Regions from separate parts of the Fictibacillus sp. EA-CB0309 genome, predicted to be linked through region 2. Evidence: predicted binding sites of a transcription regulator. Region 2 holds the regulator's gene; the other holds the start of a gene.
What was found. Region 2 encodes CtsR, which represses protease genes until heat stress. Its sites were predicted from a motif close to ATGGTCAATAAAGGTCAAACA; they were not measured.

Region 1: clpP (ATP-dependent Clp endopeptidase proteolytic subunit ClpP) is a predicted target of CtsR. The motif match lies at 4,063-4,083, and genes of this name have one in related genera.

What each region holds. Positions count from the first base shown of each region.
Region 1 is NZ_CP169271.1:1,049,707-1,055,565, forward strand. It holds gene ACEWFH_RS05790 (HPr family phosphocarrier protein) at 1-24, shown strand, start outside; gene ACEWFH_RS05795 (hypothetical protein) at 165-464, shown strand; partial or broken gene trpE (anthranilate synthase component I) at 699-2,263, shown strand; partial or broken gene ACEWFH_RS05805 (zinc-binding dehydrogenase) at 2,369-3,345, shown strand; gene clpP (ATP-dependent Clp endopeptidase proteolytic subunit ClpP) at 3,408-4,010, opposite strand; gene yvfG (protein YvfG) at 4,230-4,445, opposite strand; gene cspD (cold-shock protein CspD) at 4,779-4,979, shown strand; gene rpoN (RNA polymerase factor sigma-54) at 5,281-5,859, shown strand, end outside.
Region 2 is NZ_CP169271.1:180,909-186,767, reverse strand. It holds rRNA gene ACEWFH_RS01230 (23S ribosomal RNA) at 1-1,551, shown strand, start outside; rRNA gene rrf (5S ribosomal RNA) at 1,713-1,827, shown strand; gene ACEWFH_RS01220 (hypothetical protein) at 1,830-1,967, shown strand; gene ACEWFH_RS01215 (CtsR family transcriptional regulator) at 2,674-3,141, shown strand; partial or broken gene ACEWFH_RS01210 (UvrB/UvrC motif-containing protein) at 3,178-3,710, shown strand; gene ACEWFH_RS01205 (protein arginine kinase) at 3,714-4,784, shown strand; gene clpC (ATP-dependent protease ATP-binding subunit ClpC) at 4,799-5,859, shown strand, end outside.

The DNA of each region.
Region 1 (5,859 bases), 870 kb from region 2:
GCTTTTGTTTCTAAAGTAGAATAATAGGGGTCTGACCCCAGACAAATACAAACCGCCGTTTTGTCCATCTAGAAAGGACAAATGGCGGTTTTTTCTATTTCATAGGGTTGGCCAACCAACTTCTCTTTATATACTGATAGAAGAGGAAAAGGGAGGCGATTATTTTGCATCATACAAGTTTTGTGCATGACTGGTCGTTTGCCGCTGGTTTAACCGTTTTGAATATGCTATTAACCTTATATTTGATCAAACCCCGAAAAAGTACGTTCAGGCTCATCTTCTGGGTTTCGATGCTGATTTTCATTCTTCTCTATCCCTTGGCGTTAGCTGGCTACACGCTGCAATATCCACAAAGTTCCGGCTTGTTCTTAGGACTTGCGTTTATGATTACGATTATATTTAGCCTCATATTATTTTTTAGTGTTTGCTGGGTTTGGGTGATTCGGCACTCGTTTTATCGCTAAGCTTTTGTAACCTTATTCAATAGTTGACAGATAAGGGGTAACCCTATATATTAATCACTAATCAGGAGAATAGTAAGAGTTGAGATGAGTGGAGAAAAGAGAGCATAGCTTGAGCTGAGTTGAGAGTATTTAATCCTGTATTAAACCTCTTTCTTAGTTTATTAATGATGCATTTAATTAGCCTCCGCTGTAACAAGCGAGAGGTTTTTATTTTTTGAAAGAGGTGAATTGAACATGTTTGTACCATCTTTAGAGGAAGTTGTATCTCTATCGAAAGAAAACTACAATGTGATTCCGATTGGTCTTACGTATCTATCTGATCAAGAAACATGCATCTCTCAGTTTGAGAGAGTACGCCACGAGCCGTATGCGTTTCTGCTTGAAAGTGTAGAAGGCGGAGAACGTTGGGCTAGATACTCCTATATCGGCAGAAAACCCTTTTTGGTTGTTTCCTCAAAAGGGACCAAAGTCGATCTTGACTTTATTAAAGAAAATCAACACATACAGAAACAAGGCTCTCCATTAGAAATCGTGAAGTACTATATGTCGCGATACAAGTCTCCTAAACACTCTTCTCTGCCTCCGTTTACAGGAGGTGCTGTTGGCTTTTTCGGCTATGACCTGATTCATACGTTTGAAAATGTGCCAAAACCAAAATCGCCATCCAACCAAGAAAATGAAATGGAATTTTTGTTCACTGACGAAATCATTGTATTTGATCATCTGAAACAAAAAACCACAATCCTGTGCAATCTGCACGTTTCCCATGATGATAATGAGGAAAGTATTAAACAAAAGTATAACGACGTTTGCGAGAGTATTCGTCGAACGTATCAAGAGTTGCAGCAACACCCGAAAAGCAAGGCAGAAAATTCAGAACAGCCATTAACCGTGAAAAAAGCAGAGGAGTTCGCTCTTCTCACACAAAAGAAGAATTCTGTTCCATGGTTGAGCAGGCGAAAGAATACATCAAATCTGGAGACGTTTTTCAAGTCGTATTGTCACAGCGGTTTGAACAGGAAACGGAAGCCGATCCGTTTGATGTGTACCGGCTTCTGCGTTCCATGAATCCATCGCCATATATGTATTACTACAAATCTAACGACACGTTTATCGTAGGTGCTTCTCCTGAGCTTCTTGTAAAAGTAGATAACGGATGTGTTGAAAACAGGCCGATCGCAGGAACCCGGCCAAGAGGCAAGACGCATGAGGAAGACTTAGCATATGAAAGGGACTTACTCGCAGATGAAAAAGAGCGTGCAGAACATGTCATGCTTGTTGATCTAGGCAGAAACGATGTTGGACGAGTCAGTGAATTTGGTTCTGTTGAGCTAGACTCTTATATGGAAATCGAACGGTATTCACACGTAATGCATATGGTATCGCACGTAAAAGGCAAAATGCAAAAAGATAAAGATTTCTTTGATGCTTTGCGCTCGTGCATGCCGGCTGGAACAGTCTCAGGTGCTCCGAAGGTAAGAGCTATGCAGATCGTCTCAGAACTGGAGAAGCAATCACGCGGTGTATATGGAGGCGCGATCGGCTATTTAGGGTTCAACGGGCAGATGGACTCATGTATCGCGATTCGAACGATCGTGTTTCAAGACGGCAAAGCATATGTGCAAGCAGGAGCTGGTGTTGTGGCGGATTCCGTGCCTGAACGTGAATACGAAGAAACGGTCAACAAAGCCAAAGCCATGCTGAAAGCAATCGAGGGGGACAGACCCCAGACAAATACAAATCCCTGTTTTGTCCATTTAGTGAGGACACCCAGAACACGCAATACACTGACAGCGTAAAGCTAACCGCCATGAGCATTTTTCTATTATCACACCATCAAAATGGATATACTGTCCCTTGTATCATTTTTACCAATCTTACTACTCGTAAAGGGGACTTTATAGATGAAAGCTTTATTGTTACAAGACAAAAACATGTGGCGTGAAATGAAGGTTAGTGAAACAGATAAACCTGTTCCAGGACCAGGTGAAGTTCTTGTTAAAGTGAAGGCGGCAGGACTTAATCCAGTAGACTACAAAACGGCAACAAATGGAAACCCAAATTGGAACTATCCTCATATTTTAGGACTAGACGCTGCGGGTGTTATTGAAGAAACAGGGGAAGGGGTTACGGAATTCAAACAAGGAGACCGTATCTTCTATCATGGTAACCTCGCAAAAAAGGCGGATACGCTGAATATGCGCTTACTACCGCTCATTCTGTAGCTAGAATTCCAGACGGACTGTCATTTGAGGAAGCAGCTGCTCTTCCATGTGCAGGGATGACGGCTTATCAAGCACTATTCCGCAAGATGAACTTGAAAGAAGGTGAGACGATCCTGATCCATGGCGGCGCAGGGGGTGTCGGCGGTTTTGCGATACAGCTGGCTAAACAGATTGGAGCGATCATCATCACAACATGTTCGCCTGAAAATGAAGAATACGTGAAGAGCTTAGGTGCAGATCACGTGATTTTTTATAAAACAGAAGATGTCCATGCTCGAGTCATGGAACTGACTGATAATGTTGGTGTAGATGCCGTTCTTGATACCGTAAGCCGTGATAATGCTACTCAGTCTCTAAAGAGTATTGCATTTAACGGGCGTATTGCTTTTATTGCTGGAAATCCTGATTATTCCGCTGTTAAACCATTCAGCCAAGCGCTATCCTTTCACGAGATCGCACTAGGTGCTGCTCATTTTTCTAATTCAGTCAAAGCACAAAAAGATCTAGCAACAATGAACGAAGAATTGGCACAGCTTGTGGCCGAAGGAAAAATAACAGCTATGATTTCTGAAACGATTTCGCTAGAAGAAGTACCTGCTGCACTTGCTAAGCTTGCAGAACGACACGTTAAAGGAAAAATTGTAGCTGTACTTTAATAAAACACACAAAAAAACAGGGCTGCTCAACATTGAAGCAGTCCTGTTTTTCCTATTTGTTGTTATTTTTTAATATCTGTGCTGTCTACAGAAGTGATCAGTTTATCGACCAATCCATATTTAACAGCATCTTCTGCAAGTAAGAAATTATCACGGTCTGTGTCGCGCTCGATCACTTCAAGCGGTTGACCCGTTTTTTCAGACAAGATTTTGTTAAGCTGTTCACGCATTTGGATAATGCGGCGTGCGTGAATTTCGATATCACTCGCTTGACCGCGTGTGCCGCCAAGTGGCTGATGAATCATAACTTCTGAATTCGGAAGCACATAACGCTTTCCTTTTTCACCTGCAGCCAATAAGAAAGCTCCCATTGATGCTGCCATACCAATACAAATTGTTGATACGTGCGGCTTAATAAAGTTCATTGTGTCATAAATCGCCATACCTGCTGTGATTGATCCACCTGGGCTATTTATGTATAACGAGATGTCTTTATCAGGATCTTCAGCAGCTAGAAATAGAAGCTGTGCTACGATTGAGTTAGAAACGTTATCGTCGATTGCACTGCCAAGCATAATAATACGGTCTTTTAACAGACGGGAGTAAATATCGTAAGCGCGCTCCCCACGGTTCGTTTGTTCAATTACTGTTGGAATTAAGTTCATGGAAATCCTCCTTCTCCTTTTTCAACTTAAACTGTACTGTCATCATACAAAAAAGGTCAAACAAGGTCAAACAATATGCTGTATGTAACTCATTTCGCCAGCATTGCTCAATATCCTTCTTACACCTTATGTATGGGCTATCATCATAATGCCCGCTAGAAGCAGGATTTTAAACCTCTCCATTACAAAACATTACCCTGATATCGGATTAATTAAGCTTTAGTTTTCATTTTTAATTTCAATATAAGCGGTTTCTAAATTACGTATGCGACGCACGATTTCACTGTTTTTATTGAGATTATCATTGATAAGTGTTCCTACGATCGAACGATAATAAGCATTCATCGCATGTGTTTTCGTAAAAACATCTTTGTTTCGTTCGATATATTGCTGAAAATTTTCTTTAAAATAAGGTACTGAAAATGCTTCGCTCACAGTTCTTCCTCCTTAAATCGATAAACAAGTTTTACAGATGTTACAGGTCTTTATCTATCATAGCCTATCGAGTGGCAGAGCAAAAGTATATCAAAAATTTCATCCCTTGTTTTGACAATTTGGGTTGGACATGTTATAGTTATCTCAACCTTTTACGTTGTGAATATTTTTTGGATTTAAAGCGGTCGTACTTTTTGAATAAGAAGTGGAACACTTAAATCCGCTTCTGAATTATTCAGATGAGTGCGCATTTTTTTATGCCTTTTTATTTACATAGTAAGATGGTTAAAAGAGTTAAAACGCTTACATAGCGTTTGTAAGGAGGAAACACCCATGCAAAATGGTAAAGTAAAATGGTTCAACGCTGAAAAAGGTTTCGGCTTCATCGAAGTTGAAGGTGGAAATGACGTATTCGTACACTTTTCTGCGATTCAATCAGAAGGCTTCAAGTCTCTTGAAGAAGGACAAGAAGTATCTTTCGAAATCGTTGATGGCGAGCGCGGACCACAAGCTGCTAACGTAACAAAACTTTAATAGTAAAGTTTAAAATGCCACACTGCCTTCCGGCGGTGCTGGCATTTTTTTGTATCTTTTAAAATGGTATGAAATTGTGTGTAAATTGTTAGGGGTCTGTCCCCGGGACAGACCCCTAACAATTTAACATTGCGCTTAATCAAAGATGCTAATCAAACTTAAGCTTGTAGGGATCGTTATGTCTTTCTGACAAATACAAATTTGGTAAATTTGTATTTGTTGGGAGTCAGACCCCCAAATTTTGTAGGATGTATAGCGCTTTCATCTATAGTATGATGAAATAATAGGGGAGGGATTTAGGATGGAAATGGGTTTGTTTCAACAACAGAGCATGAATCTTGTCATGACAACTGAATTGCGCCAGGCCATCGCCATTTTACAAGTTCCCAGTCACGAACTGACATCATACCTTCAAGAGCAGGCATTAGAAAATCCGCTTATTGAAATTGCTGAACCAAAAGGCATGTTTACCACATTGAAAAAGAGTGTACGGAAGAACGGAATTAATAGCCGTTCAGATGATAAGCAGCACCTCGAACATTTAATTATGGAGAAGGAAACGCTATATGACTATCTTTATAAGCAGTCCATTCTTCTTCCAATTGAAGAAAAGGATCGCAAACTTTTTCAATATTTACTTTTGAGCGTAGATGAAAGCGGTTATCTTACCGTATCCGCTCAAGAAACGGCTGCCAGATTTAAAACAACAGTCGAGAAATGTGAAGAGCTTATCAGTCTGCTGCAAACACTTGAACCTGTTGGAATCGGAGCGAGAGATTTACGAGAGTGTCTCTTACTTCAGCTACGTGAACAACAGCTTGAACATACGTTAAGCTACATAATTGTTGATCGGCATTTGGATCAATTAGCTGAGCGGAAA
Region 2 (5,859 bases):
TCGGGGCCTAAGCCGAGGCTGAAAAGCGTAGGCGATGGATAACAGGTTGATATTCCTGTACCACCTCCTTTCCGTTTGAACAATGGGGGGACGCAGTAAGGTAGGGTGAGCGCACTGATGGAATAGTGCGTCTAAGCAGTTAGGCTGTTGGGTAGGCAAATCCGCCCAACGTGAAGGCTGAGCTGTGATGGCGAGGGAAATTTTAGTACCGAAGTCCCTGATCCTACACTGCCAAGAAAAGCCTCTAGTGAGGAAAGAGGTGCCCGTACCGCAAACCGACACAGGTAGGCGAGGAGAGAATCCTAAGATGATCGGGAGAACTCTCGTTAAGGAACTCGGCAAAATGACCCCGTAACTTCGGGAGAAGGGGTGCTCTGATAGGGTTTATCGCCCGAGAGAGCCGCAGTGAATAGATCCAAGCGACTGTTTAGCAAAAACACAGGTCTCTGCGAAACCGCAAGGTGAAGTATAGGGGCTGACACCTGCCCGGTGCTGGAAGGTTAAGAGGAGGGGTTATCCTTACGGAGAAGCTCTGAATTGAAGCCCCAGTAAACGGCGGCCGTAACTATAACGGTCCTAAGGTAGCGAAATTCCTTGTCGGGTAAGTTCCGACCCGCACGAAAGGTGTAACGACTTGGATACTGTCTCAACGAGAGACCCGGTGAAATTATAGTACCTGTGAAGATGCAGGTTACCCGCGACAGGACGGAAAGACCCCATGGAGCTTTACTGCAGCTTGATATTGGATTTTGGTACAGCTTGTACAGGATAGGTAGGAGCCTGAGAAGCCGGAGCGCCAGCTTCGGTGGAGGCGTCGGTGGGATACTACCCTGGCTGTATTGAAATTCTAACCTTGAACCGTGATCCGGTTCGGAGACAGTGTCAGGCGGGCAGTTTGACTGGGGCGGTCGCCTCCTAAACAGTAACGGAGGCGCCCAAAGGTTCCCTCAGAATGGTTGGAAATCATTCGCAGAGTGTAAAGGCACAAGGGAGCTTGACTGCGAGACCTACAAGTCGAGCAGGGACGAAAGTCGGGCTTAGTGATCCGGTGGTTCCGCATGGAAGGGCCATCGCTCAACGGATAAAAGCTACCCTGGGGATAACAGGCTTATCTCCCCCAAGAGTCCACATCGACGGGGAGGTTTGGCACCTCGATGTCGGCTCATCGCATCCTGGGGCTGAAGTAGGTCCCAAGGGTTGGGCTGTTCGCCCATTAAAGCGGTACGCGAGCTGGGTTCAGAACGTCGTGAGACAGTTCGGTCCCTATCCGTCGCGGGCGCAGGAAATTTGAGAGGAGCTGTCCTTAGTACGAGAGGACCGGGATGGACACACCGCTGGTGTACCAGTTGTTCCGCCAGGGGCATAGCTGGGTAGCTACGTGTGGACGGGATAAGTGCTGAAAGCATCTAAGCATGAAGCCCCCTCAAGATGAGATTTCCCATCACGTTAAGTGAGTAAGACCCCTTAGAGATGATGAGGTTGATAGGTCTGGTGTGGAAGCGTGGTGACACGTGGAGCTGACAGATACTAATCGGTCGAGGGCTTATCCTTAAAAAGCATAACGTTTGGAAACGTCGTATCTAGTTTTGAGAGAACATAAAAAAATGATGAAAATCATTAAAAAATCTCTTGCAAAAGGCTTTAAAATATAATAAAATTTATCTTGTCCCAACAGGATAAATGATTTTGAGAGTGTTACATAAGTAACAAGGTCCAGTGATGATGGCGAAGAGGTCACACCCGTTCCCATACCGAACACGGAAGTTAAGCTCTTCAGCGCCGATGGTAGTTGGGGGTCTCCCCTGTTAGAGTAGGACGTCGCTAGGCAAATGAGGAAGATGGATGCAGATCCATCTTCTTTTTTTGTGTTTAAAAAGAAAAGGAAGAAAAAAGGTGGTTTGGCATCCGCCAAACTTCTGATTAAAGGTGATTGGGATGTGGAAGGGGAGGGTATAGAGCTTGGTTAGAGCTGAGCTGGGTTGTCGAGATTTAGCGAATGGCCTTTATTTATGATTTTAGACTTAATTAAGGTCCGTTACGACTTAATTAGCTCTCATTTCGACCGAATTTTGTTCATCTAGACTTAATTAGGGGTTAGAGATACCCCGCCTCGTATTTTTCAAAGACCTGTTTCAACCCTAAAAATCCTCTCACAACCATAAAAAAGGAAGAAGATGGACACAACCATCTTCCACCACGCTATATTCTTCAGCAAAAGCTCTAAAAATTCATCCAAAAGAACTCTAGCAGCTCTTACAACTATCATCCAACTATAAACCTAACCAAATACACCCCTGATCTCTCCCTCAAAACCCAGAATCTCACACAATTACGAGGTAATCTTCATTTTATACGAGGTAATGGAGAATATATACGAAGATAAGGTCCATAATTACGTATATAAAAAAGTTTATCCGATTTTCGACACCATCGATCACCCATCCACCATTATTTATCACTCGAAACAACTGTCTGCGGCCACAATAATCTTCAAATTCCTCAAAAGAACTCATCATCATCCTCCACCAAAAGCACCATCTTTTCGACAGAATCATACAGGTTAAGAAGCTGGGGACGAGGCAATAATGGTGGATAGAGATTTGCATTTTGGGAAAAAAGCAGGCTATAATAATGCTATAGTCAAAGTTAGTCAAAGTCAGAAGGGGAGGGGAAATGAGAAATATTTCAGATGTAATTGAAAATTACTTAAAGCAAATTCTCTCAAGTTCGAATGATCCGGCCATCGAAATTAAAAGGACGGATATTGCTGAAAGGTTTCAATGCGTGCCTTCTCAAATAAACTACGTAATCAACACGAGATTTACGATTGAAAAAGGGTTTGTAGTGGAAAGTAAAAGAGGTGGAGGCGGCTATATTCGGATCATGAAGGTCCGTACCGAAAGCTCAGCCCATCTAATTGATCACTTAACCACCTTGATTGGTGAAAGGATATCGCAAGGCAACGCAGAAAATGTAATAAAGAGACTTATGGAAGAGACGATTGTTTCCGAACGGGAAGCGAGGCTTATGCTGAGCGTTATGGATCGATCCATTTTAAAGCTTAATCTTCCGCATCGAGATGAATTACGTGCAGAACTTTTAAAAGCTATGATAAAAACGTTAAAATATCGAACCACATAGCCCTTTTTTTCATTCTATATAAAAGGAGGGAGCAGAATGAATTGTGAAGAGTGCCATGAACGTGAAGCGTCATTGCATTTTACAAAAATCATAAATGGAGAGAAAACGGAATTTCACATTTGTGAACATTGTGCCAAAGAAAAAGGAGAATTCATGCCGGGGTCGAATTCATTTTCCATTCACCAATTGCTTTCTGGTCTTTTACACGGTGATGGACATGTTCCGAACACCCCATCATCCAATTTCATTCCGCCCTCGTTAAGCTGTGAAAAATGCGGGATGAGTTATTATCAGTTTGCTAAAATTGGCCGTTTTGGATGTGATAACTGCTATAAGGCGTTTGAATCCAAGCTTAATCCGATCTTTAAGAGGGTTCATGGCGGTAATACCTTGCATGCGGGGAAGATACCTCTACGCGCAGGGAGCAGTATTCAAGAAAAAAGCAGCTTCAGCAATTAAAGCAAGCTTTGCAGCAGTATATATTAAATGAGGAATTTGAAAGAGCTGCTGAAACGAGAGATATCATCAGAGAAATCGAACGCCGCTTGGAACAGGGGAGGGATTCGTAACCGATGTCTTTAGAACGATTTATCAGTGACGCAATCAGTCCCTGGATGAAAAGGGAAGGACCTGAATCAGATATTGTTCTCTCAAGCCGTGTCCGACTTGCAAGGAATATTCATCAGTTTGTTTTCCCCATCGCAGCAGACAAAGAATCTGCTCATGAAGTGATTGCTTCCATTTCTTCTTGCATGAATGAAGAAAATGATGCAGCTGAGGCAGAAAATTTGGAAATGCTGATGATGGAGAAGTTAAAACCTGTTCAAAAAAGGGTACTTGTTGAGAAACATCTTATTAGCCCGAATTTAGCAGAACAAGCGAAATATGGTGCAGTACTTATGAATGACGATGAGTCAGTCAGCATCATGCTGAACGAAGAAGATCATATACGCATTCAATGTTTAGCACCAGGTTTCCAGCTAGAAGAAGTGCTTCATAAGGCGAACGAAATTGATGATTTGATTGAAAGAAATGTAGATTATGCGTTTGATGAAAAACGAGGATATTTAACAAGCTGTCCGACAAATGTAGGAACCGGCCTAAGAGCTTCCGTGATGATGCATCTTCCCGCACTGGTCCTCACAAAAAAGATGAGCCGAATCATACCGGCGATCAACCAGCTAGGATTAGCTGTAAGAGGCATATATGGTGAGGGGACAGAAGCTCAAGGAAACATTTTTCAAATATCAAATCAGATGACACTTGGTAAGTCTGAAGAGGATATAATGGAAGATCTCGCAGGAGTTGTAACGCAGGTCATCCAGCAAGAACGTGCAGCTCGTAAACAGCTGCAGGATGGATTGAAATTACAGCTTGAAGACAAGTTATTCCGTTCGTTGGGAACGTTGGAGAACTGCCGGATCATCCAATCAAAAGAAGCTGCAAAATGTTTATCAGATGTGCGGCTTGGCATTGATCTAGAGATATTACCCGGCATATCAAAAACGATTCTAAATGAACTTATGATACTTACACAACCAGGTTTTCTTCAACAATATGCAGGTGAAGTTCTAACTCCAGAAGAACGTGATATAAGAAGAGCCACATTAATCAGAGAAAGAATAAAATTGGAAAACCGATAAGGAGCGTGACGAGTATGATGTTTGGCCGTTTTACTGAGAGAGCACAAAAAGTTTTAGCGTTGGCACAAGAAGAAGCAATTCGATTAGGGCATAACAATGTGGGAACAGAACACATCTTACTTGGATTGATTCGGGAAGGCGAAGGAATTGCAGCCAAAGCTCTTCAAGTCCTTGGTTTAGGGCCGGAAAAAATCCAAAAAGAAGTAGAAACATTAATCGGCCGTGGACAGGAAGCTGTTCAAACGATTCATTATACACCTCGTGCAAAAAAGGTGATTGAACTTTCCATGGACGAAGCTCGTAAACTAGGGCATTCGTACGTTGGAACAGAACATATTTTATTAGGCTTGATCCGTGAAGGAGAAGGCGTTGCAGCCCGTGTATTAAACAACTTAGGTGTAAGCCTGAACAAAGCACGTCAGCAAGTTCTCCAACTTCTAGGAAGCAATGAATCTTCTTCTAGTCATAGAGGATCTTCAGCTAGTGCAAACACACCGACGCTAGACAGCCTGGCTCGTGATCTAACGGCAATTGCACGTGATGGTTCACTTGACCCTGTGATTGGCCGTGCAAAAGAAATTCAGCGTGTTATCGAGGTGTTAAGCCGCCGTACTAAAAACAACCCTGTATTGATCGGGGAGCCTGGTGTAGGTAAAACTGCGATCGCAGAAGGGTTAGCACAGCAGATCATCAACAATGAAGTCCCAGAAACACTCCGTGATAAGCGCGTTATGACGCTTGATATGGGAACAGTGGTTGCGGGTACAAAATATAGAGGTGAGTTTGAAGACCGTCTGAAAAAGGTAATGGATGAGATCCGCCAAGCGGGCAACATCATTCTATTCATCGACGAACTACACACGCTGATCGGTGCAGGTGGAGCAGAAGGTGCGATCGATGCATCCAACATCTTAAAGCCCGCTCTTGCTCGTGGTGAACTGCAATGTATTGGTGCAACAACACTCGATGAATACAGAAAATATATCGAAAAGGATGCAGCGCTTGAGCGTCGTTTCCAGCCAATTACGGTTAATGAGCCGACAAAGGATGAAAGCATTCAAATCCTTCAAGGACT